DNA from 2 places in the Citrobacter sp. LJND-P06 genome. Region 2 is predicted to be linked to the other one. Evidence: predicted binding sites of a transcription regulator. Region 2 holds the regulator's gene; the other holds the start of a gene.
The links. Region 2 encodes Fur, which represses iron uptake genes when iron is present. Its sites were predicted from a motif close to ATAATAATGAGAACNACTATCAA; they were not measured.
Positions count from the first base shown of each region.

Region 1: the regulator Fur is predicted to act here: its motif matches at 11,461-11,483, upstream of sodA (superoxide dismutase [Mn]).

Region 1 covers NZ_CP187317.1:4,444,457-4,461,108, reverse strand. The annotation lists gene ACO7SM_RS20995 (AzlC family ABC transporter permease) at 1-545, opposite strand, end outside; gene ACO7SM_RS20990 (helix-turn-helix domain-containing protein) at 646-1,194, shown strand; gene ACO7SM_RS20985 (carbohydrate porin) at 1,540-2,931, shown strand; gene rhaM (L-rhamnose mutarotase) at 2,973-3,287, opposite strand; gene fucO (lactaldehyde reductase) at 3,284-4,432, opposite strand; gene rhaD (rhamnulose-1-phosphate aldolase) at 4,503-5,327, opposite strand; gene rhaA (L-rhamnose isomerase) at 5,433-6,692, opposite strand; gene rhaB (rhamnulokinase) at 6,689-8,158, opposite strand; gene rhaS (HTH-type transcriptional activator RhaS) at 8,462-9,298, shown strand; gene rhaR (HTH-type transcriptional activator RhaR) at 9,391-10,239, shown strand; gene rhaT (L-rhamnose/proton symporter RhaT) at 10,236-11,270, opposite strand; gene sodA (superoxide dismutase [Mn]) at 11,556-12,176, shown strand; gene ACO7SM_RS20935 (dihydrodipicolinate synthase family protein) at 12,222-13,118, opposite strand; gene yiiM (6-hydroxyaminopurine reductase) at 13,270-13,944, shown strand; gene cpxA (envelope stress sensor histidine kinase CpxA) at 14,060-15,433, opposite strand; gene cpxR (envelope stress response regulator transcription factor CpxR) at 15,430-16,128, opposite strand; gene cpxP (cell-envelope stress modulator CpxP) at 16,279-16,652, shown strand, end outside.
Region 2 covers NZ_CP187317.1:3,206,559-3,223,210, reverse strand. The annotation lists gene nagC (DNA-binding transcriptional regulator NagC) at 1-1,038, opposite strand, end outside; gene nagA (N-acetylglucosamine-6-phosphate deacetylase) at 1,047-2,195, opposite strand; gene nagB (glucosamine-6-phosphate deaminase) at 2,256-3,056, opposite strand; gene nagE (N-acetylglucosamine-specific PTS transporter subunit IIBC) at 3,370-5,391, shown strand; gene glnS (glutamine--tRNA ligase) at 5,612-7,276, shown strand; gene chiP (chitoporin ChiP) at 7,723-9,129, shown strand; gene ACO7SM_RS15365 (ChiQ/YbfN family lipoprotein) at 9,179-9,511, shown strand; gene fur (ferric iron uptake transcriptional regulator) at 9,609-10,055, opposite strand; partial or broken gene ACO7SM_RS15355 (fur leader peptide) at 10,048-10,133, opposite strand; gene fldA (flavodoxin FldA) at 10,343-10,873, opposite strand; gene ybfE (LexA regulated protein) at 11,024-11,317, opposite strand; gene ybfF (esterase) at 11,446-12,219, opposite strand; gene seqA (replication initiation negative regulator SeqA) at 12,403-12,948, shown strand; gene pgm (phosphoglucomutase (alpha-D-glucose-1,6-bisphosphate-dependent)) at 12,974-14,614, shown strand; gene potE (putrescine-ornithine antiporter) at 14,680-15,999, opposite strand; gene speF (ornithine decarboxylase SpeF) at 15,999-16,652, opposite strand, start outside.

The DNA.
Region 1 (16,652 bases), 1.2 Mb from region 2:
GTGCGATTTTTAAAGGCCGGGACAACCAGCGCCAGCAAAATGGCCGGGAATACGGCATCCAGCCCGATAGTTTCCGGATCTGGCAACATTTTGCCTACCACGGCGCCGAGCAGTGTACCCAGCGGCCACAGAATGGCGACGCCCATTCCGCACAGCCAGTAAGCGGCTTTACGCTTCTCCGGCGTTTTCTGCGACAGGCCGAACACCACACTTTCATCGTTCATAATATGGCAGCCGAGAAAGCTGGCCGCGCGGGTGCCGACCAGGTCGCGTACCGTCACGCCAAACGGGATATGACGGGCGTTTACCAACAAGCCTGCAGCGGCGGCGGCTAACGGATTTCCACCGCTGGCGATAATGCCAATGAACATAAATTCGGATGCGCCAGCCAGCACGGTGATGGAGAGCACAAACGGCACCCAGAGAGGGAAGCCGTAGGCCATCGCCAGCGAGCCGTAGGACATGCCGACAACCCCCACAGCCAGACAGACTAAAAATATCGCTTTGATCGTGTCCCCTTTGAGACAAGAGAGAAAGTGCTTCATGTTATTTAGCCATATCGAACGAGTTTCCATTATAATGAACGCAACAGATTTGTATTTCAAGACGAACGATTCGTTCGATATAAAAAACGCGGAGTCGTGTATGACACAACCCATCAGCGTGATTGCCAAAAGTCTGGTTCGCGAACGTCAGCGGACGGGGCTGTCGCTGGCAGAAATCGCCCGGCGGGCAGGGATCGCCAAGTCCACGCTTTCCCAACTTGAAGCGGGGAATGGTAATCCTAGCCTGGAAACGCTCTGGTCGCTCTGTGTTGCGCTGGATATTCCTTTTGCACGCTTACTTGAACCCCAGGTACAAAAAACGCAGGTGCTCCGTCGCGGAGAAGGGACGAAAGTCGTGGCAGAACTGGCGCACTATCAGGCTATTTTGCTGGCGAGTTGCCCACCTGGCGCTCGGCGTGACATCTATCTGCTGTTGACGCAACCTGGGGCGGATCGCATTTCACATCCGCATCCATCGGGCTCGGTTGAACACATTATTGTGACGAAAGGAAAAGCGCTGGTCGGTCTGACAGATGTGCCAGAAGAGTTAAACGAGGGGGATTATATTTGTTACCCCGCCGATCAGGATCATATTTTCAAAGCGCTGGAGCCGGACACTCAGGCGATTCTGGTGGCTGAGCAAAATTAAGTGTTCGTTGAATATCACGGCGTGGTGGTATAAATACCGCGCCGAATGATTATTTATAATTATTGCTTCACTCAAATTATATTTATTTGTTTTTGCGATATTTCGTTTATTTCAACCCTTTTGTTATATTCCTCACGAACTGCAAACTCCCTGTATTTACACTAAAAAATCACCATGCTACTACTTATTAGCCTGTAGCAGCACAGTCAATAATTGCGAGTTGTTTATATAATCAATTATAGCCGCTGTTAAATATAAAAACAAAATACATTCTATTTTTATATTCATTACGTGTATTTTTTAAAAAATACGCGGGTCATTCTTTATTTCAAGGAAAGTGAACAAATGAAGAAAACGACGCTAGCGTTAGCAATAGGTCTATTATGCGTGGCGCATAATGGGGTTGCTAAAGCGCAAAAAATGACGCTTGAGCAGCGGCTTGAGCAACTCGAAGCCAGACTGGAGGCCGCAGAAAATCGGGCGGCGAAGGCAGAAAGTCAGGTTCAGCAATTACAGGTTCAACAGGCGAGCGAAATTCGAGAAATTAAAGCCGTCCAGGGGAATACACCCGTCAACAGCCAGACGTCTTCTGAGGAGACGAAAAATAATGCAACCAGGCCTAATCTGCTCCTTTCCGGTTATGGCGATCTAAAAATCTACGGTGACGTAGAATTCAACATGGATGCAGAAAGTAAGCATGGCCTGTTGGCCATGACCAATGCCAATATGGGTAGTGATCCGACCAACGAAAAATGGAATGTTAATGGCCGAATTTTGCTGGGATTTGATGGCATGCGTAAGCTGAATAATGGTTATTATGCCGGATTCTCCGCTCAACCGTTGGGCGATCTGTCTGGCTCGGTGAATATCGATGACTCCGTTTTCTTCTTCGGCAAAGAGAATGACTGGAAAGTGAAGGTTGGACGCTTCGAAGCGTACGATATGTTCCCACTCAATCAGGATACCTTTGTTGAGCATTCGGGTAATACCGCCAACGATCTTTATGACGACGGCAGTGGCTATATCTACATGATGAAAGAGGGCCGTGGGCGCTCTGATGCTGGCGGCAACTTCCTGGTCAGTAAGCAAGTCGACAACTGGTACTTCGAATTAAACACCCTGCTGGAAGACGGTACTTCACTTTATAACGATGGCGATTTCCATGGTCGTGCAATGGAGCAGCAGAAAAACGTTGCCTATTTGCGTCCGGTTATCTCGTGGTCGCAGGATGCATTTTCAGTTGCTGCGGCGATGGAATCGAACGTGGTCAATAACGCTTACGGCTACACCAACGGCGACGGCAAGTTTGTCGATCAGTCCGACCGCACCGGTTACGGTCTGACAATGACGTGGAATGGCCTTAAGAATGATGCGGATAACGGCGTGGTGGTGAACCTGAATACTGCATATCTTAACGCCAGCAATGAACACGATTTTACCGCCGGGCTGAACGCGCTGTGGAAACGCTTTGAACTCGGTTATATCTATGCACATAACAAGATTGATGATTTTGAAGGGGTAGTCTGTGATGACGACTGCTGGATTAATAATGAAGGCACCTATGACATTCATACCTTCCACGCCTCATATCAGTTCGCTAACGTAATGAATATGCAAAACTTCAACATCTACCTTGGCGCGTATTATTCGATTCTGGATAGCGACGGTGATGGCACACACGGCGACGGTTCTGACGATCGCTACGGTGGCCGCGTTCGCTTTAAATACTTTTTCTAATCAAAATGACCCGGTGGCGTTTTCACCACCGGGTACACAACTTACTCCAGATAAAACACTTCTTTTATCTCTGTACTCAACGGACTGTTGTCTGAGTGAGTCGGCATCACTTCACGCATGTGTTTCCACCAACGCTGGCAGACGTCGGTACTGGCAACTGCATTCCAGCGCTCCTCTGACTCAATCTCGACGGTCGCAAACAGCAGGTTGCGTTCTTTATCGAGATAAATCGCGTAGTGATGCGCGCCGTGCGCTTTCAGCACCGCTTCCAGTTCCGGCCAGATGGGGTTATGACGGCGCTGATACTCTTCGTGCGTGTCGGCATACACCTGCATCACAAAGGCTTTGCGGATCATAACGCCTCCAGATACAGCTCACGAACCTCATCGCGGCTGGCGGTACGCGGGTTACACGGCGCGCACGGATCGGCCATGGCTTTGTCCAGCCAGCCTTCGATATCCTCTTTGGTCACACCTAACTGGCTGAAACCTGTCGGAATACCCACACGTTTGCTCAATGCGCGAATGGCGTTGATCGCTTCCATGCTTGCTGCTTCATCACTCATATTGCGCGTGTCGACACCCATCGCCTGCGCCACGCGGGCAAAACGCGCAATGGCATTTGGACGGTTAAAGTTCTCGATGATGGGCAGCAGAATGGCGTTGCAGACGCCGTGCGGCAGGTTGTGGGTGGCGCCCGGTTGGTGCGCCAGCGCATGAACCAGACCAAGACCGGCGCTGTTGAACGCCATGCCCGCCAGATACTGACCAAACGCCATTTGCTCACGCGCTTCGAGATTATGACCTTCGTCTACCGCTTTCGGCAGCCACAGGGCTATCAGGCGAATCGCTTCCAGCGCGTTGGCGTCGGTGAGCGGGTGCGCGCCAATGGAAACATAGGCTTCGATCGCGTGCGTCAGCGCATCCATACCGGTCGCGGCCGTCACGGATGCCGGGATTTCCAGCATGACGCTGGCGTCATCGACGGCAATGTCAGGAATGATGTTCGGGTCGATGATGACCTCTTTGACCTGACGCGCAGAATCGATGATCACCGCGTTACTGGTCATTTCCGCTGCGGTACCGGCAGTGGTATTAATCGCTACCAGCGGCACGCCTGCGTTTTTCACTTTTCCGACGCCGGAATAGGCTGTTGATGGGCCAGGGTTTGCGGTCAGAATTTTCACCGCTTTGGCGGTATCGATCGGACTGCCGCCGCCAAACGCGATGATGTAATCGCAGTTCGCGTCCTGGTATGCCGCATAGCCTTTTTGCACCAGCGCTTCGGTCGGGTTTGGGAACACCTCATCGAACAGATGGTAAGACATTTGATGCGCATCCAGCGCGGCAAACAGGCTATCCAGCAGACCCAGTTTGACCAGTTGACCATCGGTGACGATCAGCGCTTTACCCCATTGCTTATTCGCCACGAGGTTAACCATATCGCCAATTGCCCCTGCGCCATGCAGACTGATTTTCGGAAGTGCCAACATAAAGCTCATGATTACTCTCCTTAAATTATCGCTGTATGTCCGGCGGCAGTGTCCGTGTCGCCGGGTGCGGGCGGTGCTATTACAGCGCCAGAGCGCTGGCCAGCGGTGTCACGCCAAAACGTTTACCGAGCGCAATAAGCTCTTCACGCGTGATCGTTTGTTTCATGCCACCCATCGAATAGATTTTGACTAAAACTTCAGCAGATTTCTCTGCGGTATCTATCAAACCGAACGCGTCGTCCAGGGTAGGGCCACTGCCGAATACGCCGTGGAACGGCCACAGTACCAGCGAATGTTTCTGCATTTCGACCGCAGTCGCCTGGCCGATTTCGTCAGTACCCGGCACCATCCACGGCAGAATGCCGACGCCGTCCGGGAAGACCACCAGACACTCGGTGCTGCCTTCCCACAACTGGCGGGTAATGACGTCGGTGCGGTTTTCCAGCACGTAGGTCAGGGCAATCAGGTTGGTGGCGTGGCAGTGCATGATCACGCGGTCTGTGCCGCCGGTGGCCTTGATGCGCTCGCAGTGGGAAAGGAAGTGCGCCGGGAGTTCGGAGGTCGGCACCGCTTCGTGGGTTAAGCCCCACAGGATGTGATAGCCCGCGCCGTCGCTGTCGATTTTAACCACGCCGATGTTTGCCGCCGGGTCGAGTTGAACGTTGCGGAAGAATTTACCGGAACCGGTCACGATAAACGGGGTGTTTGCCAGTAACGGCATCGGCTGGCTCAGCGCGATATAGCGCGGTTTTGCGTGGAAATCACTCGCAAATGGCGCAATATCCGCTTCATCCAGACGCAGCGTCAGGTTGCCGCCGTTGCGCTCATCCCACCCTTTCAGCCAGGCGTCAGACGTGGCTTTGATCATTCCCTGGACGAACCAGGAATTCATAATGTTCTGCATGTTCGGTATTCCTGTCTATTTTGTTGCCCGAAATCGCTCGGGTCTTACGAATGCCGGATAGCGACGCGATGCGTCTTATCCGGCCTACAAACCCATTGCGCTCAGTTAGCCGCGTGTGCTCAGAATCTCTTTTTCGTACGCGCGCACGTTCTCCAGCCACTGGCTTCCCGCAGGCGTATCGTGACGCTGGCAATACATCTCCCACACGGCCTGCCACGGCAGGCATTTCTGCTCTTCAAGCAACGCCAGACGCGCGGTGTAATCGCCTTCCGCTTCCAGCTTACGCAGCTCGGCAGTCGGCTCCAGCAGGGCGCGCAGCAGCGCTTTCTTCATGTTGCGGGTGCCGATAACCCACGCGGCGATGCGGTTGATAGATGCGTCGAAGAAGTCGAGGCCGATATGCACACGGTCGAACAGATCGTTGCGCACAATTTCGCTGGCAATCGCCTGCGTTTCATCGTCCAGCAGCACCACGTGGTCGCTGTCCCAACGTACCGGGCGGCTCACGTGCAGCAACAGGCGCGGGACATACAGCATGGCGGAAGAGATTTTGTCGGAGATAACTTCAGTCGGGTGGAAGTGGCCCGCATCCAGACACAGCGCGGTCTGGCGGCTGGCGGCGTAGCCCATATAGAACTCATTGGAACCGACGGTGTAGCTTTCTGCGCCAATACCGAACAGCTTGCTCTCAACGGCATCAATGTGGTGCGCCGGGTCCAGTTTCTCGCTGATGACGTCATCCAGCGCATTCAGCAGACGCTGACGCGGTGCCAGACGGTCAACGGTGATGTCTTTCATGCCATCCGGGATCCAGATGTTCATCACCGACGGAGTGCCCAGTTGCTCACCGAAATAGGCGGAGATGCGGCGGCTGGCCTTGCAGTGATCGATCCAGAACTGACGGATTTTCGCGTCCGGGTGGGAAAGGGTGAACCCGTCGGCGCTCAGCGGATGCGAGAAACAGGACGGGTTAAAATCGAGACCCAACTGGTTGGCTTTCGCCCACTCCACCCAGTTTTTGAAGTGTTCTGGTTTTATCTGGTCGCGGGCAACCGGCGTGTCGGATTCCAGATAGATCGCGTGCAAATTCAGACGTTTCGGCCCTGGGATCAGGCTCAGCGCCTGCTCCAGATCGGCACGTAATTCGGTCGCGTTACGCGCTTTGCCCGGATAGTTACCCGTCGCCTGAATACCGCCGGTCAGGTTGCCTTCCGGGTTTTCAAAACCGGCGACGTCATCGCCCTGCCAGCAGTGCATAGAAACCGGCAGACGATCGAGCTGGCGCAGCGCCTCTTCGACATCGATACCTACCGCAGCAAAACGCTGTTTCGCCAGTTCCCAGGCTTGTTCAAGTTGAGTGGTCATGCGCAAAGCTCCTTTGTCTGTCGTGTGGATTGAAACTGCGCAACATGGCGGGCAATTTCGCTATCAGGATGAGGAATAAAGGTGGTGAGGTCGTAGTTGGCGCTCACCACCTGACGGAAATCATCAACGTTGGTCAGTTCGTCCAGTGTCATGAGCTGGATACCGATGTTGCCGAGCGTGGATGCCTCTACGGGGCCGGCCATCACACGGATACCGCAGGCGTCGGCGCACAGTTGGTTCAGTAATGCGTTCTGGCAACCGCCACCGACGATATGCAGGCTGGTGAAGGCTTCGCCGCGAAGGTCGGCCAGTTCCTGCAGGACGCGGGCGTACAGCAACGCCAGGCTGTCGAAAATACAGCGAGCCAGTTCGGCGTCTTGGGTGGGCACCGGTTGACCGGTTTCACGGCAGGCAGCCTGAATTTCCGCGCCCATATCGGCAGGGTTGATAAAGCGATCGTCATTGGGATTAATTACGAAACGGCAAGCGGGCAGCGCCTGCGTTTGCGCGATCAGCGCAGGCAGATCGGTAATCTGGCGTTCTTTCAGGACGCGCTGCAGCAGCCACAGTCCCATGATATTTTTCAGCACGCGGTAGCGTCCTTCCGCGCCGCCCTCGTTGGTAATATTGGCGCTCAGCGCGGCATCATTGGTATAAGGCGTTCTGCTCTCGAAGCCCATCAGCGACCAGGTACCGGAAGAGAGGTAGGCGCTGTTTTTTTCTGCCAGCGGAGAGGCAATCACCGCGCTGGCGGTATCGTGACTGGCGACGGCAACGACCGGGATCTGATTACCCTGCGGGCAAATCCAGTGACCGATGACATTGCCCGGATGCGTTGGCGTGCCGAACCAGGCGTGATTCGCGCCAGTCCACGCCAGCAGCGTGTCATCCCAGCCGTCGGTATGAATATTGACGAGCTGCGTGGTGGTGGCGTTGGTGTATTCCCAGTTCATTTTGCCGGTCAGGCAATAGGCGAAGTAATCAGGAATAAGCAGCGCGTGCGCCACCTGGGGGGTAAGCTCCGGTTGTTGTTCAACCAGCGCACGTAATTGATACAGCGTGTTAAACGGCAAAAACTGAATACCGCTGCGGCGATAGATTTCCGCTTTCCCGAGTTGCGCCTGCGCCTGTTGCATCACGCCTGTGGTGCGACTGTCACGGTAGGAAACGGGCAGGCCGACACGCTGACCGTGTTTATCCAGCAGCACATAGTCGACGCCCCAGGTATCAATCCCGATGCTGTCAATGCGGATGCCTTCATCGCAGACTTTCTCCAGCCCAAGACGAATGGCCCCTTCCAGACTGTCGATATCCCAGGCGTCGAAGCCGTCTGTTTTTTGCAGGCAATTCACGAAACGGTGGATTTCACGCAACGTCAGGGAGCGGTGTTCGCTGTCGTAACGCGCCAGCATAACGCGTCCACTGGATGCGCCGAGATCGACCGCGACACAATGGCGAAAAGTCATAATGAAGTCCTTCCAGGAGTAATGGCAATGAGTCTAAGAATCCCGGGGAAAAGGAACCTTCTCGCTACTGACAGCCAAAATTAGCCGCTGGCAAGAAAGCAAAGATGAACGTGATGGCGTTCACAGTTTCCAATCATGAGCCTGTTTTTGCCTGATGTGACGGCGTCCGCATTTAGCGAACTTTCCTGCTCTGTCTTGAAAAAATGACTGGATATGCGCGCTTTCGTGTCAAAACTTTAAGGTGAGGTGGCGACCCCTTAATTACTATTTCAGTCATGTTCCACTCCAAGTCAGGAAGCCATCATGACCCTATTGCACAGCGTGGATTTTTTTCCTTCAGGTAAGGTTCCTATCGCCATCGAACCCCGGCTTCCGCAGTCTGCGTTTCCTGAACACCATCATGATTTTCATGAAATCGTGATTGTTGAACATGGCACGGGAATTCATGTGTTCAACGGACAGCCGTATACCATCAGCGGCGGCACCGTCTGTTTTGTTCGCGATCATGACCGACACATGTATGAACATACTGACAATCTATGCCTGACCAACGTGCTCTATCGTTCGCCGGATGCGTTCCAGTTTCTGGCAGGGCTGAACCAGCTTTTACCGCAGGAACAGGATGGGCTGTATCCGTCCCACTGGCGGGTAAACCAGGGGGTGTTACAGCAGGTGCGCCAGTTGGTTGCTCAACTGGAACAACCCGATGGAGAGATGGACACGCCAGCGGTCGCCAACCGCGAAATCGTGTTTATGCAGTTGCTGGTATTGCTACGCAAAAGCAGTCTGATGGAAGGGGCGACGGATAATGATGCGCGGCTGAATCACCTGATGGCCTGGCTGGAAGATCACTTTGCCGAAGAGGTCTGCTGGGAAGCCGTGGCCGATCGGTTTTCGCTCTCACTACGTACCTTGCACCGTCAGTTGAAACAACAAACCGGGCTAACACCTCAGCGCTATTTGAACCGCCTGCGTTTAATTAAAGCGCGTCATCTGCTACGCCATAGCGACGACAGTGTTACCGATATCGCCTATCGCTGCGGATTCGGCGACAGTAACCACTTTTCGACGCTTTTTCGCCGCGAATTTGACTGGTCGCCGCGTGATATCCGCCAGGGGCGCGACGCATTGCTGCAGTAACGCCGATGCCACGTGAAGTATGACGGGTATATCAACGTTTTTTGCCGCCGCTTGACGCATACTACTGTGCTGTTATTGGTTGAGGTGATGTGGTGGCAAATCAGCTCGTTCTTCATAAAGCCGACTTTTTTGCAGGCGACGCGCAGGCTGTGGCTGTTGCCGACCGCTACCCGCAAAATGTCTTTGCGGAACATACCCATGAGTTTTGTGAACTGGTGCTGGTGTGGCGTGGCAACGGTTTGCATGTGCTTAATGAACGCCCCTACCGCATTACGCGCGGCGACCTGTTCTACATTCGCGCCGAAGATAAACACTCCTACACCTCCGTTAACGATCTGGTATTGCAGAACATTATCTACTGCCCGGAGCGGCTGAAGCTGAATCTATGCTGGGAAGAGGCAATACCTGGATTTAACGGCACCCAATGGCAGCCGCACTGGCGTCTGACCAGCGCCGGGATGACTCAGGCGCGGCAGGTTATCAGCCAGCTTGAGCATGAAAGCCAGCAGAGCTGCCCGTTGGCTAACGGTATGGCGGAGCTGCTGTTTGGGCAACTGGTGATGATCCTGCAGCGCCATCGCTATGCCACGGATAATCTGCCTGCTACCTCAAGTGAAACGCTGTTGGATAAACTGATCACCGCGCTGGCGGGCAGCCTTGAGCACCCGTTTTCGCTGGATGAATTTTGCGAGCGGGAAACCTGCAGTGAACGCGTGTTGCGCCAGCAGTTTCGCGCCCAAACCGGCATGACCATCAACCACTATTTGCGCCAGATTCGCGTCTGCCACGCGCAATATTTGCTCCAGCATAGCCGCCTGATGATCGGTGAGATTTCGATGCAATGTGGGTTTGAGGACAGTAACTATTTTTCCGTGGTGTTCACGCGGGAAACCGGGATGACGCCAAGCCAGTGGCGCCATCTCAGTCATCAAAGTGATTAACTCGCCATTCCCATTCCGACAATATTAGCAGCGATGATAATCACCACGCAGCCCAGGCTCAGCACACTCACAGGACGTCGACCGGCGTTTTTCCACTCTTTCAACACCAGCCCGACAATACCGCCGCACAGGACGTAGAAACTCATGTGCAGCATCCAACTGATGTAGTCATACTGCGCCGGAATGCGCGCGTGGCCCCAGGCGTAGAAGAAGAACTGCAAATACCACATCAGACCGCCAAGCGCTGACAGCAGCACGTTGGTGATGATCAGGGATTTTGCCAGCGAGAAGTCGGCGGTTATCGACAGACTCTTCACTTTTGCCAGACGAATAAAGCAGAAGCCCAGGTTGACCAGCGCGCCGCCACCCATAATCACCACGTAGCTGGGCAGGGCGACATACAACGGATCCACGCCAAGAGCAGCAGCGGCTTCATGCATCGGTTTGGCGGCATTCATTGCAAAGGACATGCCGGCCGAGAAGATCCCGCACATGACCGCCAGCAGCAGACCTTTTTTCAGGTTGAACTCTTCGGCTTTGATGCCCATTTTACGCTCTTTCAACTGCCCGGCACGGGTCACAATCCCCACGCCGATAAGCGCCACCAACACGCCAAGCAGCGTCATGCGTCCGCCTTCGGTGTTGATCAGGACATCGAAGTTACCGTTGAGAATGGGCGTCATCAGCGTACCGACAATCAGCGTAATGCCAATCGCGATACCAATCCCCATCGACATACCGAGATAGCGCATGGTCAGGCCGTAGTTAATATTGCCGATACCCCACATCGCGCCAAACAGGAAAACAGGTAATAAAGTAGAAAGGTTAAACGAGCTGTAGTAGGCCCAAAAATCGGGCAGCAGCATGGCGCTGATAGTCCACGGCAGGATAATCCAGGAGACAATCCCGCCAACCGACCACATCGTTTCCCATGACCACTGTTTTACTTGCTTAAACGGGGCATAGAAACAGGCTGCACTGGCCGCACCTATCAAATGCCAAAAAATACCCATCGTAATCGCGTTACTCATGAATTTATCCTCATCGTTTTTATTGTCGCGTTACCCCTTCGACGTGATGAGTGTAAAAATTGTGCAGATTCTTAACCTTCTTCCCGTTGCCGCTTTTTGTTCTCTTTGGCAATAGACGCGTTAAGCGGGTGATTTAGCTCACATCTTTGGTAAGTGGGGGCGGGGTTATATCCGTATGAAAAGTGCGGCATTGATAATCATTTTCAATATCATTTAATTAACTATAATGAACCAACTGCTTACGCGGCGTTAACACCCAGCCGCTCGATAATAATGGAGATGAATATGAGCTATACCCTGCCATCCCTGCCGTACGCTTACGATGCACTGGAACCGCACTTCGATAAGCAGACGATGGAAATTCACCACACCAAACACCATCAAGCCTACGTCAACAATGCCAATGCAGCGCTGGAAAGCCTGCCAGAATTCGCTGGCCTGTCTGCCGAAGAGCTGATCGCGAAACTGGATCAACTGCCAGCAGATAAGAAAACCGTACTGCGTAACAACGCGGGCGGTCACGCTAACCACAGCCTGTTCTGGAAAGGCCTGAAAATCGGCACGACCCTGCAGGGCGACCTGAAAGCCGCTATCGAACGTGACTTTGGTTCCGTTGATAACTTCAAAGCCGAGTTTGAGAAAGCCGCTGCCACCCGCTTTGGTTCTGGCTGGGCGTGGCTGGTGCTGAAAGGCGACAAACTGGCCGTGGTATCTACTGCGAACCAGGATTCCCCGCTGATGGGTGAAGCTGTCTCTGGCGCATCTGGCTTCCCGATCGTCGGTCTGGACGTGTGGGAACACGCTTACTACCTGAAATTCCAGAACCGCCGTCCGGACTACATTAAAGAGTTCTGGAACGTGGTGAACTGGGACGAAGCAGCCGCGCGTTTCGCCGCGAAAAAATAAGTCTGATTGTTGCCTGATGGCGGTAATGCCATCAGGCTGCATGACTTAACCTTTTGTTAAGAACACCTCATCAATCGTTCGGCAGTCTTTCTCACCCAGCTCACCGCCTGCATTGCGTGAAACCCCGGTGCAATAACCAAATTTACGTGATACCACGGTTTTAATCGTGGTGACAAAATCCTCACCGATGGCGTAAATGGACATATAGGTGCCGATCTTGTCTTGAATTTCACGCAACTTTTGCAAATCGCCCTGTTTAAACGCCTCACGCGCATCGACAAAAAGCTCAGGCATCACGTTGTTTAAGCCAGAAATGATCCCTGCGCCGCCTGCCATCAGGTTAGGGAGGTAATACTCGTCATAGCCGGAGAGGACGGCAAAGTCATCGCGCACGGCGCGGGTGGTCTGGATCATGCTGCGGGTGTGAGACTGGCAATCGACGGTATCCTTAATACCGGCAAAATGGGGGAACTCGGCAGCGAGCGTTGCGACCAGCTCAGGGGTTAAATCGCAGCCGGTGCGTGCCGGGAAATTGTAGGCGAACCATTTTCCGCGTAATGCGCCGCCAAGTTTGCGGAAATAGCTCAGGAGCTGTTTTGTTGTTTGTCCGTAATAGTACGGCGGCAATACCATCACCGCATCGTAACCCGCTTTGTCGGCTTCCTGTGCCATCTGTAAAACGTCGCTCATACAGGTGGAAGAGACGTTGGCGACCATCTTCAGGGAGCTCATTGATCGGGCTTCCCGGATCAGCATCAGCCGTTCTTCAAGGCTAAAAGAGGCAAATTCACCGATGCTGCCCATCAGCAAAATAACATCGATTTTGGCGTCGGTAAGGCGCTTGAGGTGATGCTTCAGACCTGAGAGATCGACGTTTCCATCATTATCCATCGGCGTAATGGAGGGACACCAGACACCAGCAAATTGCGATTGTACTGTCACGTTGTTGACTCCTGTTATGAAATGGCGTTTTAAAATCATCCTAATTGATAGCATGTCTGGCCATTCATCGTGTGAATCCGGCTCTCATTTTGAGCGCTGAGGTAAAATAAATATGCTCTAATGAGGATTATTTAGCGGGGAGAGGGAACAGATGCGATATCCAGTCGAGGTGTTTACAGGCAAGGTTCTGGACTATACGGGAAGCCGCCCCAGCGCCATTGCGAAGATTCAGGTGGATGGCGAACTGATGCTGACGGAACGGGGTCTGGAGGGTGATGAGCAGGCGGAGGCGAAAATCCACGGTGGGCCCGATCGCGCACTGTGTCATTACCCGCGGGAGCATTATCTGCACTGGGCCCGGGAATTCCCGGAACAGGCGGATCGGTTTGTCGCGCCCGCGTTTGGTGAAAACCTCTCAACCGACGGTCTGACTGAACAGAATGTCTATATTGGCGATATCTTCCAGTGGGGAGAGACGCTGATTCAGGTGACGCAACCGCGTTCGCCCTGCTTCAAACTCAATCACCATTTCGGCATCAGCGACATGGCAAGCCAGATGCAAAACGCCGGTAAAACGGGCTGGTTGTACAGCGTTATTGCGGCCGGGAAAGTCTCGGCGGATGCGCCGCTGGTTCTGGTGTCGCGCGTCAGTGACGTCACGGTGCAGGAGGCCATTGCGATTGCCTGGCATATGCCGTTTGATGATGCGCAGTATCACCGTTTGTTGTCGGCGGCAGGGTTATCAAAAAGCTGGACAAGAACGATGCAGAAGCGGCGCTTAAGCGGCAAGATCGAAGACAATTCGCGTCGTTTGTGGGGAAAATAAGCGCCGCCATCTGGCAACGGAAAAAATGCCTGATGGCGCTACGCTTATCAGGCCTACCGTTCGTGGGGATTTGTAGGCCGGATAAGGCGTTTACGCCGCCATCCGGCACAATCCGTTACGAACGTTTATACAACGGTAGCCAGATAACCAGCCGTAAACCGCCCAGTGGGCTGTCTTCCGCTTTGACCCAGCCACGGTGCTGCTGAATGGCGGTTTCCACAATCGCCAGACCCAGGCCGGTTCCGCCGGATTCGCGATCGCGCGCCTCGTCGGTACGGTAGAAGGGGCGGAAAATCTGTTCCCGATCTTCCGGGCTGACGCCTGGACCATCGTCGTCCACGGTAATCGTGATCCCGTCTTTGTCCACCGCGAAGCCGACTTCAATCTTCGTGTGTGAATAGCGCAGGGCGTTACGGACAATATTCTCCAGCGCACTTTCCAGCGCATTCGGGTTGCCATAGAGTGGCCACGGCCCCGGCGGGAAATTCACCGTCAACGATTTGCCCATCTGCTCGGCTTCGAAGGCGGCGTTATCCAGCACATCGCCCCACAGATGATTGGCTTTCATCGTTTCACTGACCAGCGCGTTTTTCTGCTGATTACGCGACATCACTAACAGGTCGTTGATCATGCTGTCGAGTCGGTGCGCTTCGGTTTCAATCCGCTCAAGCTCTTTACTCTCGCCGCTACGGCGACGCAGCAGGGCGGTGCCGAGTTGCAGGCGCGTCAGCGGGGTTCTCAGTTCGTGAGAGATGTCCGACAGCAGACGCTGTTGCGTGGTCATCATTCGCTCGAGCGCAGTCACCATTTGGTTAAAGCTGGCGCCAGCCGCGAGAAATTCCTGCGGGCCTGCTTCCAGTTCTGGATGTTGTCGTAAGTTACCCTGCGCCACTTCATCCGCCGCGTTTTTGAGCTTACGCGCCGGTTTCGCCAGGCTCCAGGCCAACCAGAGAAGCAGCGGGGTGCTGACCAGCATCGTCACAATCAGCAACAGCAGAGGGCGGTCAAACAGCAGATTAATAAAATCGGATTGCGAACTGCTGGCTGGGCGGATCAGATAGAGTTGGTAGTTATCTTCTCCATCTCTGACGGAGAACGGTCCCACCATCTCAACGCGACCATATTTTTTCTTCTGCGGATGATCGGCGTTATCCGCCTGACCAATAAAGTTACGAATGATCTGCATTTCGTTGCGTTCTGCGCCGATCACGCGTCCTTCAGTGGTGACAAGCAATAACCGCTGTCCAGGCGGCGCCCACTTGTCAATCGCCCGGAACAAGCGACGCCACCACATCAGGTCATTGGGTGGATCGTTCGCGAGTTCAGCTTCAACGTGTTGCTCAATCATCAACCCCTGGCGCTGTTCGCTGTCCAGTAGCTCGGTCATCTGGCGTGAGTCGAGCTTGGGTAACATCAGAACCAACATCAACACCAGTGCCAGCGTCAACCAGAAGATAGCAAAGATGCGGGCGGTAAGGCTCCCTATCATGAAGCGGAAACCATCAGATAGCCGCGACCGCGCAGGGTTTTAAACCACGGATGTCCATCTTTGCGTTCCGGCAGCTTGCGGCGCAGGTTCGAGATATGCATATCAATCGCGCGGTCAAATGGCGTCAGGCGTTTGCCCAGCACTTCCTGGCTTAAATGTTCACGCGAAACCACCTGGCCGAGATGCTGAGCCAGCAAATAGAGCAGGGTGAATTCGGTGCCGGTTAACTCCAGGGTTTGACCATCAAAGCTGGCTTCCTGGCGACCCGGATTGAGACTTAAGGCATCCACTTCCAGCGTTGGCGAGCCGTTGTCGCTGCTTTGCTGTTGTTCGCTCCAGTGGGAACGGCGCAGGATAGCGCGGATGCGCGCGACCAGTTCGCGGTCATTAAACGGTTTGGGTAAATAGTCGTCCGCGCCCAGCTCGAGGCCAAGTACGCGATCCAGTTCGCTGCCGCGCGCGGTCAGCATGATTACGGGGGTTTGGTGTGTCTGGCGAAGCGCTTTCAATGTATCGATACCGTTTTTCTTCGGCATCATGACATCGAGCAAAAGTAAATCAATGCTGTCGTCCAGAAGTTCAAGCGCCTGCTCCCCGTCATGGGCAACCAGCACATCGAAGCCTTCCATTTCGAGCAACTCCTTTAACAGGGAAGTCAGCTCTCGGTCATCATCAACTAATAGGATTTTATTCATTATTTAAATACCTCCGAGGCAGAAATTACGTCATCAGGAGTCGCGAATCTATGACTTTACGTTGTTTTACACCCCCTGACGCATGTTTGCAGCCCGAATCGTAAACTGTCTCTCGTTGAATCGCGACAGAAAAGATTTTGGGAGCAAGTGATGCGCAAAGTTACCGCTGCCGTCATGGCCTCAACGCTGGCACTCAGTTCTTTAAGCCACGCTGCTGAAGTCGTTACAGGCGATAACTGGCACCAGGGCGAAGGATCTACGCAGCGCAGTACGCAGAGCCATATGTTTGACGGCATAAGTTTAACCGAACATCAGCGTCAACAGATGAGAGATCTGATGCAGCAGGCAAGACACGAACAGCCTCCTGTTAATGTTAGCGAAGTGGAGACAATGCATCGCCTTGTCACCGCAGAAAAATTTGATGAAAGCGCTGTGCGCGCTCAGGCAGAAAAAATGGCACAAGAACAGGTTGCCCGCCAGGTCGAAATGGCCAGGGTTCGCAACCAGATGTATCGCCTGTTAAC
Region 2 (16,652 bases):
TTCTGTTATCTCACCAGCAATGACAATTTTTTGCGGATTAAACAAGTTTATCGCAATAGCGATAGTTTTTCCCAGATGGCGGCCAACGTGCTCAATAACCTCGGCGGCCAGGCTATCGCCTTTATTGGCCGCCTTGCAGATGGTTTTGATGGTGCAGTCGTCCAGCGGAACGCGGCTCTGATAGCCTTGCTTCAACAAATTATGTACGCGATGTTCAATGGCGGCGTTGGCGGCGATGGTTTCCAGACAGCCAAAGTTACCGCAGTGGCAGCGTTCACCGAGCGGTTCAACCTGGATGTGGCCGATTTCGCCGACATTACCATTACGACCAATAAAAATTCGGCCATTGGAGATGATCCCCGCCCCGGTGCCGCGGTGTACGCGCACCAGAATAGAGTCTTCACAATCCTGGCTTGCGCCAAAATAGTGCTCAGCCAGCGCCAGGCTACGGATATCATGGCCGACGAAGCAGGTAACATGAAAACGTTTTTCCAGCGCTTCAACCAGTCCCCAGTTTTCGACCTGAATATGGGGCATATAGCGGATGACACCGCTTTCGGGGTCGACAAGCCCCGGCAGGATCACCGAAATGGCGATCAGTTCGCGGATTTTACGCTGGCAGCTTTCAATAAAAGTCTCAATGGTATTGAGCAGGGCAAATTCCAGCGTTTCCTGCGTACGTTCTGGGAGCGGGTAATGCTCTTCTGCCAGGACTTTACTGCTCAGGTCGTAGAGGGTCAGCGTGGTGTCGTGACGACCCAGACGCACGCCAATCGCATGGAAGTTACGGGTTTCTGTGATGATAGAGATGGCGCGGCGGCCCCCGGTAGAGGCCTGCTGATCAACTTCTTTGATCAGCCCGCGTTCAATAAGTTGCCGCGTAATTTTCGTTACGCTGGCGGGGGCAAGCTGGCTTTGCTCGGCAATCTGAATTCGCGAGATGGGCCCATGCTGATCAATCAGGCGGTAAACGGCCGCGCTGTTAAGCTGTTTTACGAGATCAACATTACCTATTTGAGCTTGTCCGCCAGGTGTCATACGTTTTCTTACTCAGTAACGACCTCGTTGCCATTAACGATGGTCTTGATGATTTTAAAGTCGTGTGTGAATGCGGTCAGGTTGGCCACTTTACCCGGTGCAATGCTGCCGAGCTGTTGGTCTACACCAATCGCACGGGCAGGGTAGAGGGTCGCCATGCGCAGAACTTCATCGAGTGCGATACCACAATGTTCGACCAGATTACGGACACCTTCAATCATGGTTAAAGATGAACCGCTCAGCGTTCCGTTCTCATCCACACAGAGTCCATTGCGGTAGTATATTGTTTTACCAGCAAAAATGAACTGTTCAATGTTTGCGCCTGCCGGTGCTGTTGCATCTGTCACCAGACACAGTTTGTCGCCTTTCAGGCGTTTGGCGTTACGGATGTTGGCATAATCGACATGCAAGCCATCGGCGATCACGCCACAATAAATGTCAGCTTCATCCAGGATTGCACCCGCCAGACCTGGCTCACGACCCGTAATGTACGGCATGGCGTTATACAGATGAGTGGCGAAGGTAATCCCCGCGCGGAAACCGGCTTTCGCTTCTTTCAACGTTGCGTTGGAATGTCCGGCAGAAACCACAATCCCTGCGTCTGCCAGTTTTGTGATCACGTCAGCGGGAACCATTTCTGGCGCCAGGGTGACTTTGGTGATGACGTCGGCATTATCGCACAGGAAATCAACCAGCGCAGCGTCAGGCTTGCGGACAAAACCCGGGTTATGCGTCCCTTTTTTGACCAGATTCAACCATGGGCCTTCAAGATGCAGACCTAAGGCCTGATGCGGATATTTCGCCAGGTATTCACGCATGACGCGAACGCCCTGTTTCATCAGGTCATCACTGGTGGTGATAAGCGTTGGCAGATAGCTGGTGCAGCCAGAACGTTCATTGGCTTTTTGCATAATTTCCAGCGTTTCAACGCTCACCGCTTCTGCGGTATCGTTAAACTGCACGCCGCCACAACCATTTAACTGTACGTCGATAAAACCGGGGGAGAGGATGGCCCCATTCAGCGAGCGTTGCTCGATTTCCGGCGGCAGTTCAGCCACTGGACAGACTCTTTCAATCAGGCCATTGGCGACAACAATCGCATGGTCATCAAGAATTTCGTGACCGGTAAAAATCCGGCCCTGGGTTAAAGCATACATTCCGACCCCCGATTTCAAAAAATACCGCCCTGCAACACGCTCATCAGGGCGGGGATACAATTACAGACCTTTAATATTTTCGGCTTCTAACTCGTTGAAGTATTTCAGCGTCTTAACTTTCAGCTCCATGGTGGAAGGCTCATCGCACACCACAACAGCTTTCGGGTGCAGTTGCAGACAGCTAATGGTCCACATGTGGTTGACGTTGCCTTCTACCGCCGCCTGGAGCGCCTGCGCTTTCTGATGGCCCAGCACCAGAATCATCACTTCTTCTGCGTCGAGCAGCGTACCCACACCCACCGTCAGCGCATATTTAGGCACCTGGCTGACATCGCCATCAAAGAAGCGCGAGTTTGCCACGCGAGTGTCATGGGTCAATGTTTTGATACGCGTGCGGGAAGCCAGAGAAGAGGCCGGTTCGTTAAACGCGATATGACCGTCGTTGCCTACGCCGCCCATAAACAGGTGGATTTTACCGTAAGCGCGGATTTTTTCTTCATACTGACGACATTCAGCATCAATATCCGCCGCGTTACCATTGAGAAGGTTGATGTTTTCTGCTGGAATATCAACGTGATCAAAGAAGTTACGGTGCATGAAGCTATGATAGCTTTCCGGGTGCTCTTTCGGAAGGCCAACATATTCGTCCATATTGAACGTCACAACATGCTTGAAGCTGACCTGGCCCGCTTTGTGCATTTCAACTAATGCTTTATAGGCGGTCAATGGCGTGCCACCGGTAGGCAGACCCAAAACAAACGGACGATCCGCCGTCGGCTTGAATGCATTAATACGGTTAACGATATGGCGAGCAGCCCATTTGCCGACTTGTTCAGCGGTATTCAGGGGGATCAGTCTCATTCTTCACCTCAAATGTATATGTAGACGTTGGCGGATTGAGTATGGGTACATAGTCAAGCGTAACCTGGTTTTGTATCAGCAAGAGTCAATCCGTCTTGATTTTTTGAATGATAAAATAAGTTTTCGCAGTTAGCCAGTATAAGGGAGTGGTTTTAACGATATTTGGTGACTGGACTCACAAAAAACATGCTTTTAATTTGCGATACGAATTAAATTTTCACACACTCAGAATGCCAGTGAACCACTAAGATAGTGACACAATAAAAACACAGCTGAGAACGCGCCTTAAACGGGGTCTCATAGGGGGAATAAAGTGAGTATTCTAGGTTATTTACAAAAGGTTGGCCGCGCGCTTATGGTGCCGGTGGCCACGCTGCCTGCGGCAGCAATATTGATGGGTGTAGGGTACTGGATTGATCCCGTGGGTTGGGGTGGAGACAACGCGGTAGCGGCGTTCTTCATTAAATCAGGTTCCGCAATCATCGATAACATGTCCGTACTGTTTGCGATTGGTGTCGCTTACGGTATGTCCAAAGATAAAGACGGTGCTGCGGCGCTGACCGGTTTTGTGGGTTTCCTTGTGTTGACCACGCTGTGTTCTCCGGCGGCGGTTGCGATGATTCAGAAGATCCCGGCGGACCAGGTTCCAGCCGCGTTCGGTAAAATCAGCAACCAGTTCGTGGGGATTCTGGTGGGTATCATCTCTGCTGAGCTGTACAACCGCTTCAGCGGCGTTGAGTTACCGAAAGCGCTCTCCTTCTTCAGCGGCCGTCGTCTGGTGCCGATTCTGACCTCCTTTGTGATGATCATTGTTGCCTTCATCATGATGTTTATCTGGCCGATTATCTTCGACGGTCTGGTGAACTTCGGTGAACACATCCAGAAACTGGGTTCCGTTGGCGCGGGCGTCTACGCCTTCTTCAACCGCTTGCTGATTCCGGTGGGTCTGCACCACGCGCTGAACTCCGTATTCTGGTTCGACGTGGCGGGCATTAACGACATTCCTAACTTCCTCGGCGGCGCGCAGTCTATTGACGCGGGCAAAGCGGTTGTGGGTATTACCGGTCGTTACCAGGCGGGCTTCTTCCCAATCATGATGTTCGGCCTGCCGGGTGCAGCGCTGGCTATCTACCACTGCGCGCGTCCTGAGAACAAGGCGAAAGTGCTGGGTATCATGATGGCGGGCGCATTCGCTGCGTTTTTCACCGGGATCACCGAGCCGCTGGAATTCTCCTTCATGTTCGTTGCGCCGGTTCTGTATGTTATTCACGCCGCTCTGACCGGGATTTCTGTCTTCATCGCGGCCTCTATGCACTGGATTGCCGGTTTCGGTTTCAGTGCGGGTCTGGTGGATATGGTGCTTTCTTCCCGTAACCCGCTGGCGACGCACTGGTGGATGCTGATCCCGCAGGGTCTGGTGTTCTTCGCAATCTACTATGTGGTGTTCCGCTTCACTATCACCAAATTCAACCTGATGACTCCGGGTCGTGAGCTGGCGGTTGCCGGTAGCGAAGCCGATGGTCAGGACGTGAATGTCAGCGCCGACAAAGACCAGGATGTTGCCGGTCTGGCGCGTCAGTATATCGCTGCGGTGGGTGGCTCTGACAACCTGACTGGTATCGATGCGTGTATCACTCGTCTGCGTCTGAATGTGAAAGACTCTTCGCTGGTGAACGAAGCGATGGCAAAACGCCTGGGGGCTTCTGGTGTGATTCGCCTGAACAAAACCAGCGTACAGATTATCGTGGGCTTTGTGGCTGAGAAAATCGCTAACGCCATGAAAACTACGGGGCCGGTCGCAGCAGCCTCTGTTGACGCAGCGCCAGCCGCAGCGGCTCCGGTCGCGAAACCGCAGGCCGTTTTGAATACCGTGACTATCGCTGAGCTGGTGTCTCCGGTTACCGGTGATGTTGTGGCACTGGATCAGGTTCCTGATGAAGCGTTCGCCAGTAAAGCCGTCGGCGATGGCGTCGCGGTAAAACCAACGGATAAAACCGTGGTTTCCCCGGCTGCGGGCACCATCGTGAAAATCTTCAACACCAACCACGCATTCTGCCTGGAAACAGAAAAAGGTGCGGAAATCGTTGTCCATATGGGTATCGATACTGTTGCGTTGGGTGGCCAGGGCTTCAAGCGTCTGGTGGAAGAGGGTGCTGAAGTCGTTGCCGGACAGCCGATTCTGGAAATGGATCTGGCGTACCTGAATGCGAATGCGCGCTCAATGATAAGCCCCGTCGTTTGCAGCAACATCGATGATTTTGGTGGGCTGGTTGTGAAAGCGGAAGGACACGTCGTTGCAGGTCAAACGGCGCTGTATGAGATTAAAGGCAAGTAATCGCTCGTAAGGCCGGATAAGGCGCAAGCGTCGGCGTCCGGCAAAATACAACGAAGCAAACAGCCTGAGCGGCGGGGGGAAACCTCCGCCGCTTTTTTTTGCAGCAATTGATCCCATAATGTCAGTCTGTTACGTATTTTAAGTAACTAAAGGTTGTCAGTCTGTCCGGCTTATAAGATCATATGCCGTTATACGTTGTTTACGCTTTGAGGAATCCACGATGAGTGAGGCTGAAGCCCGCCCGACTAACTTTATTCGTCAGATCATCGATGAAGATCTGGCCAGTGGTAAGCACACCACAGTTCATACCCGTTTTCCGCCGGAACCCAATGGTTACCTGCACATTGGTCACGCTAAGTCTATCTGCCTGAACTTTGGTATCGCGCAAGATTACCAGGGTCAATGCAACCTGCGTTTCGATGATACCAACCCGGTAAAAGAAGATATCGAATACGTAGAGTCTATTAAGAACGATGTGCAATGGTTGGGCTTCAACTGGTCTGGCGACATCTGCTACTCCTCAGATTACTTTGATCAGCTGTATGCGTATGCCATTGAGCTTATCAACAAAGGCCTGGCCTATGTTGACGAATTGTCGGCTGATGAGATCCGCGAATACCGCGGCACGCTGACAGCGCCTGGCAAAAACAGCCCGTTCCGCGATCGCAGCGTAGAAGAGAACCTCGCGCTGTTTGAGAAAATGCGGGCTGGCGGTTTTGAAGAAGGTAAAGCGTGTCTGCGCGCCAAAATTGATATGGCTTCACCGTTTATCGTCATGCGCGATCCGGTGTTGTATCGCATTAAATTTGCCGATCATCATCAGACGGGCAGCAAGTGGTGCATCTACCCGATGTACGACTTCACCCACTGCATCAGCGATGCGCTGGAAGGCATTACGCACTCCTTGTGTACGCTGGAATTCCAGGACAACCGTCGCCTGTACGACTGGGTACTGGACAACATCACGATCCCGGTTCACCCGCGCCAGTACGAATTCTCGCGCCTGAACCTGGAATACACCGTGATGTCCAAACGTAAGCTGAATCAGCTGGTGATGGAAAAGCACGTAGAAAGCTGGGATGACCCGCGCATGCCGACGATTTCTGGTCTGCGTCGCCGTGGTTACACTGCTGCCGCTATTCGTGAGTTTTGCAAACGTATCGGCATCACCAAGCAGGACAACACCATTGAGATAGCATCGCTGGAATCCTGCATTCGTGAAGATCTCAACGAAAACGCCCCGCGCGCAATGGCGGTTATCGACCCGGTAAAACTGGTTATCGAAAACTACCAGGGCGAAAGCGAAATGGTCACCATGCCTAACCATCCGAACAAACCGGAAATGGGCAGCCGTGAAGTTCCGTTCAGCGGCGAGATCTGGATCGATCGTGCTGACTTCCGCGAAGAAGCCAACAAGCAGTACAAACGTCTGGTGATGGGAAAAGAAGTCCGTTTGCGTAACGCTTACGTGATCAAAGCAGAGCGTGTAGAGAAAGATGCACAAGGTAATATCACCACCATCTTCTGTACCTACGATGCAGACACCCTGAGCAAAGATCCGGCTGACGGTCGTAAAGTAAAAGGCGTTATTCACTGGGTGAGTGCCGCGCACGCATTGCCGGTTGAAATTCGTCTGTACGATCGCCTTTTCAGCGTACCGAACCCGGGCGCGGTAGAAGATTTCCTGTCGGCGATGAACCCTGATTCGCTGGTTATTAAACAGGGCTTTGCAGAACCGTCGCTGAAGGCTGCGGTTGCGGGTAAAGCCTTCCAGTTCGAGCGTGAAGGATACTTCTGCCTCGACAGCCGCCATGCAACGGCTGACAAACTGGTATTTAACCGTACTGTCGGTTTACGTGATACATGGGCTAAAGTCGGCGAATAAGCCACTCGACACCATCCCACCCGACTAACGCCGCGCTTCGCGGCGTTTTTTTTCGCCTAATTTCCGTTAGATCCTCTGTTTGCGGAGCGAATTAATTACGTTTAAAAAATAATTAATCTAATAAACGATTTTTTGATGAAAGTGCTAAGAAATTTTGGCGTGGCTAAATTGAAGGCGGTAAACGTTTTCATCTTCATGGAAAACAATGGTATTTTTCATTTTGATGATAATTTTTCGCATTTGGTGAATATGTAACAAAAAGCAATGAAATATGTGCGGTCGCTCATATTATTACATACTGGTTACAGAAAGAGATTGATAATTCGCGTCGCGAAAAATAGTCTGTTCACTGTAGTCAATGAGGTTTTCTCAGCGCTATTTTTAATTTTTGTTTTTAGCTGTTCGCCTTTGGCGGCAGCATTTTATACGTCAAAGAGGATTAACATATGCGTACGTTTAGTGGCAAACGTAGTACGCTGGCGCTGGCTATCGCCGGTATCACAGCAATGTCGGGTTGGATGGTTGCGCCGCAGGCAAGCGCCGCGGGCTTTATCGACGATTCGACCTTAACTGGCGGTATCTATTACTGGCAGCGTGAGCGTGACCGTAAAGACGTCACGGATGAAGACAAATACAAAACCAACCTTTCACACGCGACCTGGAACGCCAACCTGGATTTCCAGTCGGGTTATGCAGCGGATATGTTCGGTCTGGATATTGCGGCGTTTACCGCAATTGAAATGGCAGAAAGCGACGACAGCGGGCACCCTAACGAAATTGCATTCTCGAAAAAAAATAAAGGCTATGACGAAGATTACTCTGGCGATAAGAGTGGGGTCAGCCTGTATAAAGCCGCTGCAAAATTTAAATATGGCCCGACCTGGGCACGTGCCGGTTATATTCAGCCAACCGGACAGACGCTGTTAGCGCCGCACTGGAGCTTTATGCCGGGCACCTATCAAGGGGCAGAAGCCGGAGCCAACTTTGACTATGGCGATGCGGGCGCGTTGAGCTTCTCCTACATGTGGGCCAACGAATATAAAGCGCCGTGGCACATTGAAGTCGATAAATTCTATCAGGCGGATAAAAAGACCAAAGTCGATTATCTCCACTCCGTTGGCGCAAAATACGATTTCAAAAATGACCTTATTCTTGAGGCTGCCTTTGGCCAGTCTGAGGGCTATGTCGATCAGTACTTTGCCAAAGCCAGTTACAAATTCGATCTGGGCGGGAATCCATTTACCACCAGTTACCAGTTCTACGGCGCACGCGATAAAGTTGATGACCGCAGTGTGAACGACATCTATGACGGCACCGCATGGTTGCAGGCACTGACTTTCGGTTACAAAGTGGCGGAAGTGGTCGATCTGCGTCTGGAAGGAACCTGGGTTAAAGCGGACGGGCAGCAGGGTTACTTCTTACAGCGTATGACGCCGACCTACGCTTCCTCTAACGGTCGTCTGGATGTCTGGTGGGATAACCGTTCCGACTTTAACGCCAACGGCGAAAAAGCGGTCTTCTTCGGCGCGATGTATGACCTGAAGAACTGGAATCTGCCAGGCATGGCACTGGGTGCGTCGTACGTCTACGCCTGGGATGCAAAACCGGCTACCTGGCAGAGCAACCCGGATGCGTTCTACGACAAAAACCAAACCATCGAAGAATCTTCCTACAGTCTTGATGCGGTTTATACCATGCAGGAAGGACGTGCCAAAGGCACCATGTTTAAACTGCACTTCACCGAGTATGACAACCACTCCAATATCCCAAGCTGGAGCGGCGGTTATGGCAACATCTTCCAGGATGAGCGTGACGTGAAGTTCATGGTTATCGCCCCATTCACTATTTTCTGATGCCAGTCGCGGCAGGGTATATCTCTGCCGCGTCGTTGAGGACTGTTGTATGAAAAAAATGTTACTCATCGCCATTATGACGTCAGGGCTGGTGGCCTGCGCGCAATCTCCTGCACCCAAGGAAGACAGCCGCCTTAAAGAGGCATACAGCGCATGTATTAACACCGCGCAAGGTTCACCGGAAAAAATCGAAGCCTGCCAAAGCGTATTAAATGTGCTGAAAAAAGAAGACCAGCATAAGCAGTTTGCTAACGAAGAGAGCGTGCGGGTACTGGATTACCAGCAATGCATTCAGGCAACACGTACAGGCAATGGTCAGGCGGTACAAGCCGATTGCGATAAAATCTGGAAAGAAATTCGCAGTAAGAACACAGTACAGTAAATGGACTTAGCGGAAGCGAAAAGACCTGCTTTGATAGCAGGTCTTTTTTATGGGCATAAAAAAGCCAACCGGGTGGTTGGCTCTTTAGGCGGGAGCATTACTTTGCGTCGTGCGCATGCTCGTCTTCGCGGCAATCGCCTTCAGCGCAGTGACCGTAAAGATAGAGGCTATGGTTAGTTAAACGAATACCGTGTTTAGTCGCAATCTCACGCTGACGCGCTTCGATAGAATCATCGCTGAACTCGATCACTTTGCCACAATCGAGGCAAATAAGATGATCATGATGATGCTGTTGGGTCAGCTCAAAAACGGATTTGCCGCCTTCAAAATTGTGGCGAGTCACGATACCGGCGTCATCGAACTGGTTCAGCACGCGATACACGGTCGCCAGACCAATTTCTTCACCCATGTCGATCAGACGCTTATACAAATCTTCCGCACTGACGTGATGGTTTTCCGGTTCCTGAAGAACTTCCAGAATTTTTAAACGAGGAAGCGTTACTTTCAGGCCAGCCTTCTTTAATGCGGTATTGTTGTCAGTCATGCGGAATCTGTCCTGTTGCTAAACGATTCACTTCATTAAAGAAGTGACAGAAATTGCACTTGAGAGAATGCGTATCATTATAGAACTGCCATGTCTAAATGAAAACTGCAAGCCTCGGGCAAATAATATTAATCAAAACGTGGTACTGCCGACAATCACACTGTGCAATACCAGAATAACACCCGAACATTGTACAGGGATGGGCAGGAAAGTTACAAATTTGTAGCAATTATTTTGATTGGTTTTATCTATTGATGCGGCGCAGATGATTTCTGCGCCGCACGAAATCAGGCGTTGATGATTTCGTCGAGATGCAGTTCGGCGGAAATCTGTTTAACCCATTTTTCAACGCGCTCAGCGGTCAATTCCGGCTGACGGTCTTCGTCGATAGCCAGACCGACAAAATGATCGTCATCAGCAAGACCTTTGGAGGCTTCGAAGTGATAGCCTGCTGTCGGCCAGTGGCCTACGATGGTTGCGCCGCGTGGTTCGATAATGTCGCGGATGGTGCCCAGCGCATCGCAGAAGTACTCTGCGTAGTCTTCCTGATCGCCACAACCAAACAGAGCCACCAGTTTACCATTGAAATCAATGTCTTCGAGGGTAGGGAAGAAGTCATCCCAGTCGCACTGTGCTTCACCGTAGTACCAGGTCGGAATACCTAACAGCAGAATGTCATACCCTTCCAGGTCTTCTTTACTGCTTTTCGCAATGTCATGAACATCGGCAACGTCTTTACCAAGCTGTTTTTGAATCATTTTTGCGATATTTTCGGTATTACCGGTGTCGCTGCCGAAAAAGATGCCAGTGATTGCCATGAGTAAAATAACCTCTTGAAACTTATTGAAATGGTGGTGGCGTATTGCCCACGGATAAGGGCAATGATAGCAGATCAGTCAGGCATGCGGAAACAGCAAACACGCAGGACTGCACTCTGTGCTACACGATTTATGATTTAGAGCAGAAATTCAGACAGACCCCTGGCCACGCAGCGAGATAAGCTGGTTTGTCAGCATCTCTTCAATGAGCTCACTGCGGCTCATATTGCGTGCTTCCGCCAGTTCATTCAGCGCATCCACGGCATCAGCATTAAGCTTCAGTTCGACACGCTTAAGCCCACGAACCTTGTCGCGTTTAAGCTGATTACGCTTATTAATGCGTAGCTGTTCATCACGCGAAAGCGGATTGGTTTTGGGTCGTCCCGGGCGACGCTCGTGCGCGAACAGATCTAATGTCGTACGGTCCGTTTGTTCTTTGGCCATGATTTTGGTGACTTCGGGGAAACAATCAGCCAGGCGTCTGCCCGGATGGATAGCGCGCCATCATACATCAGCGAGTGAGGCACGCCAACGTCCACGCACGTAATCGCGCGCGGACGCTGAGTTTTTAATCAGTTAGCCTTTTCCGCCAGATACCGGCGTATCGCGCGGAGCACGGCATCTGGTTTTTCTGCATGCACCCAATGGCCGGCACCCGCAATCACATGCGCCCGGGCCTGAGGAAATTGCGTCAGTAAATCGTGACGATAGGCTTCGGTGACGTAAGGCGAATTCCCGCCAGGAATAAACAGCGCCGGATGATTCCAAGCGGGAATGGTTTCCCATCCCACGATATGCGGGTACTGCTCCCACAATACGGGCACGTTAAAGCGCCACTCGCCATCGACATACGACTTTAACAAAAACTGGATAACGCCTTCTTCCTGGAGGTGCTGGCGCATGACGGCCGCCGCCTGCTGGCGCGTTTGCGCGTCCGATTCGGTCACGGCGTTGATCGCAGCAAAGATCTCATCGTGACGGCGCACCTGATAATCAACCGGCGCAATATCAATCGCCACCAGTTGGTGGATACGATCCGGCGCCAGTGCGGTCAGCGCCATCACGGCTTTCCCGCCCATTGAGTGACCAATAAAGGTGGCCTTTTCGATACCCGCGGCGTCCAGAGTATCCAGCAGATCCTGCGCCATCGCCGGGTAATTCATCTCTGCTGAACGGGGAGAAAGACCGTGGTTTCGCATATCAACCTGGATGATGTCGTGATCCTGTACCAGATCGCGCGCCAGGATGCCGAGGTTATCAAGGCTACCAAACAAGCCGTGAACAAGGACGATGGGAGAATTATTGTGCAGCTTTTGTGCAGATTGCGCTCGGATGTTCAATTTCATGGCAAAGTTCTTTTTTTCGCTCTGTCGGGTTAGGGTATTATGTTGACCATTCTGCCACGGGGCTGCAACAACTACGGTAACTCCGAGTTTTTCAGACAGCCTGGCTTGACGCTATCCGCTGTTGGGATTTGCCCCTATAATCCCAACGACTTGTATTCAGATAAGACACCGCACTGGATTAAGATGAAAACGATTGAAGTTGATGATGAACTCTATAGCTATATTGCCAGCCACACCAAGCATATCGGCGAGAGCGCATCCGACATTTTACGGCGTATGTTGAAATTTTCCGCCGCATCACAGCCTGTCACTCCGGCGGCGAAAGAGGTGCGCATCGCGCAACCCGCTATCGTTGAAGCGAAGCCGGTCAACCCCGTAAAAGATAAAGTGCGCGCCATGCGTGAACTTCTGCTTTCCGATGAATATGCGGAGCAGAAGAAAGCGGTAAATCGCTTTATGCTGGTACTGTCTACACTTTACTCACTGGATCACAACGCGTTTGCTGAGGCGACGGAATCGTTGCACGGTCGTACGCGCGTATACTTTGCGCCCGACGAGCAGACCCTGCTGAAAAATGGTAATCAAACCAAGCCGAAACACGTGCCAGGCACGCCGTATTGGGTGATCACCAACACCAACACCGGCCGTAAATGCAGCATGATTGAACACATCATGCAATCAATGCAATTCCCTGCGGAATTGATTGAAAAGGTTTGCGGAACAATCTAATCGTTGCATTAAAAGGACCAGGCTAATGGCAATCCACAAGCGTGCAGGTCAGCCTGCGCAACAGAGTGATTTAATTAATGTCGCCCAACTGACGGCGCAATACTATGTATTGAAACCGGAAGCAGGGAATGCGGAGCACGCGGTGAAGTTCGGAACGTCCGGGCATCGCGGCAGCGCCGGTCGTCATAGTTTTAATGAACTGCACATTCTGGCCATTGCCCAGGCGATTGCGGAAGAGCGTGCGAAAAACGGCATTACTGGCCCTTGCTATGTGGGTAAAGATACTCACGCGCTGTCTGAACCTGCCTTTATTTCCGTTCTGGAAGTGCTGGCGGCAAACGGCGTCGATGTCATTGTTCAGGAAAACAACGGCTTTACGCCGACGCCTGCGGTTTCGAATGCTATCCTGGTCCACAACAAAAAAGGCGGCCCGCTGGCTGACGGCATCGTGATTACGCCGTCCCACAACCCACCGGAAGATGGCGGCATTAAATACAATCCGCCCAATGGCGGCCCGGCAGATACCAACGTCACCAAAGTGGTGGAAGACCGGGCTAACGCGCTGCTCGCGGATGGCCTGAAAGGCGTGAAGCGCATTTCACTGGATGCAGCAATGCGCTCCGGTCATGTAACAGAGCAGGATCTGGTGCAGCCGTTCGTTGAAGGGCTGGCGGATATCGTCGATATGGCGGCGATTCAAAAAGCGGGCCTGACGCTGGGCGTCGATCCGCTGGGCGGTTCTGGTATCGAATACTGGAAACGTATTGCCGCGCATTACAAACTCAACCTGACCATCGTCAACGATCAGGTTGATCAGACTTTCCGCTTTATGCACCTGGATAAAGACGGCGCGATCCGTATGGACTGCTCCTCCGAGTGTGCGATGGCGGGTCTGCTGGCGCTGCGTGATAAGTTCGATTTGGCGTTTGCCAACGATCCGGACTATGACCGTCACGGTATCGTCACGCCAGCAGGGCTGATGAACCCGAACCATTACCTGGCGGTTGCCATCAACTACCTGTTCCAGCATCGTCCGCAGTGGGGCAACGATGTCGCCGTCGGTAAAACGCTGGTGTCTTCTGCGATGATTGACCGTGTGGTGAATGATTTGGGCCGTAAACTGGTGGAAGTGCCGGTCGGTTTCAAATGGTTTGTTGACGGTCTGTTTGACGGCAGCTTCGGTTTTGGTGGCGAAGAGAGCGCGGGCGCTTCTTTCCTGCGCTTTGACGGTACGCCGTGGTCTACTGACAAAGACGGCATCATCATGTGTCTGCTGGCGGCAGAAATCACCGCGGTCACGGGTAAAAATCCGCAGGAGCACTACAACGAACTGGCGGCTCGCTTTGGCGCGCCGAGCTATAACCGTTTGCAGGCAGGTGCAACGTCCGCTCAGAAAGCGGCATTGTCCAAACTGTCCCCGGAAATGGTCAGCGCCAGTATGCTGGCGGGCGATCCGATCACCGCACGTCTGACGGCGGCACCGGGTAATGGCGCCTCCATTGGCGGTCTGAAAGTGATGACCGACAACGGCTGGTTTGCCGCGCGTCCGTCCGGTACGGAAGACGCTTACAAGATCTACTGTGAAAGTTTCCTCGGTGAAGAACATCGCAAACAGATCGAGAAAGAAGCCGTTGAAATCGTCAGTGAAGTGCTGAAAAACGCGTAACGCATTGACGTGTTTTTTTGTAAGCCCGGTAAGCGCTCGCGCTACCGGGCTTTTTTATGCCTTTCTTAACTGTGATTGTTTTTCAGCTCAAAGCGTGGGGACACCAGGCCATATAGCGTCCAGCCAAGGAACGTCACAATGGAACCGTACAGCATGGCTTCCTCTCCTGAAGAATAGAGCGCATAGAAACTGTATAGCGCGCCAATGAATGCCACGACATTTGCCGCTTTTGCTTTGGCGGGGTTCACATTGGCCATTCGCTGAATGATAACCAGCGCGGCCATCGACAGAATGTACGGAATAATGTTAGTCACCACCGCCAGGTTAACCAGAACGTTGAACTGACCGTTGAGCGACGGACTGATGGTCATCAGCGACAAACCACTCTGAATGATAACAATCGTCAGCATCCCTTGCACCGGCGCGTCCACTTTGGTCACGCGGGAGAAGATTTTCGGAAAGTAACCTTCGTCAGCAGAGGATTTAAAGACCTGAGCGATGGTAAATTGCCAGCCCAACAGTGAACCGCAGCAGGACATCACCATCAGCGCCATGATCACTTTACCCACCGCTGGAGTGAACATCTGCGCAAACGCCAGACCGAACGGGGCGGTCGAGTTCGCCAACGCCATATTCGGCACAATCCCGGCAATCACATTGGTGGAGACAATGTAAATCACGGCGGCGCCCAGCGTACCGCCCAGAACCGCGATGGGGACGTTGCGCTCCGGGTTTTCCACCACGTCTGCGTTGGCGCAGGCGGATTCCAGACCCAAAAATGCCCACAATGTCATAGCGATGGAAGACCCCACCGCGGTGAAAAAGGGCACATGATGCGGGTTCCAGGAGTTTGCGTACAGCGTTGGGCTAAACCAGAACCAGCCAATGATACACAGACCGACCACCGGGATAATCACCCCCCAGACCGTGACGCTACTGATTTGCCCGGTAATGCGAGCGCCGCCAAAGTTAGCGAGGGTACAGAGCCATAACACACCGACAGTGGCAAGACCGATTTGCACAGGGGAAAGGGTCGCGCCGAGTAACTCGGTGCCGTAGCCGACAGCAGAAATGGCGATGGCTACGTTGGCTATCAGCAATGAGACGCCATAGGTGTAGTTCGCCATAAAGTTGCCCGATTTGCCGAACGCATACTCCGCATAACCGCCCATGCCTCCGGATTTGCGGCTGAACATGCCGCATTTCGCGAACGCCCACGCCAGCGCCATCGAACCGACTGCGGTGACTAACCAGGAAATAATGGAGAGGGTGCCGACTTCCGCCAGTTTAGTGGGCAGCATGATAATCCCTGAGCCCATCATATTGACCATGGTCAGGATAGTGAGCTGGACAACGCCCATTTTGTTGGATTTAGACTGACCCATTATTTATCCCCCTTTCGCAAGGCACGTTGAGTTTCGCGCGGCGTAATGACGTAGCACCACACGTGCTTACGGCCATCAATTTCTTCGATGTACACGCCCTGCAGTTCCGGCGCGAAGCCCGGCAGCAGGTTGATCCCTTCTTCCAGTGCGGTGAAATAGCGCAATACCGCGCCTCCCCAGACTTCTCCTGGGACTACGCACAGCACGCCCGGCGGGTAGGGGAGCGCGCCTTCGGCCGCAATACGACCTTCAGCCTCGGACAAGCGCACGAACTCAACTTCGCCACGCAGCCAGGCGTAGTTGGCGTCCTGCGGATTCATACTTACGCGTGGGAAATGCGATTTACGGAACATCTCTTTTTGAAGCTGCTTAACGTTGTGGCGCGCGTAGAGATCGTGCATTTCCTGGCACAACTGACGCAGGGTGTAACCCGCATAGCGTTCCTGATGTTGCTTACAGATTGACGGTAGAACTTCGGCGAGGGGCGCATCGGACGCCAGCAGTTTTTCGAAACGAACCAGCAGAGCGACAAGCTGCTGCAACTTCGCCATATCTTCTGCGGGGGTTAACAGGAACAGGATCGAGTTGAGATCGCATTTTTCAGGAACAACGCCATTTTCGCGCAGGAAGTTAGCGAGAATGGTGGCCGGAAC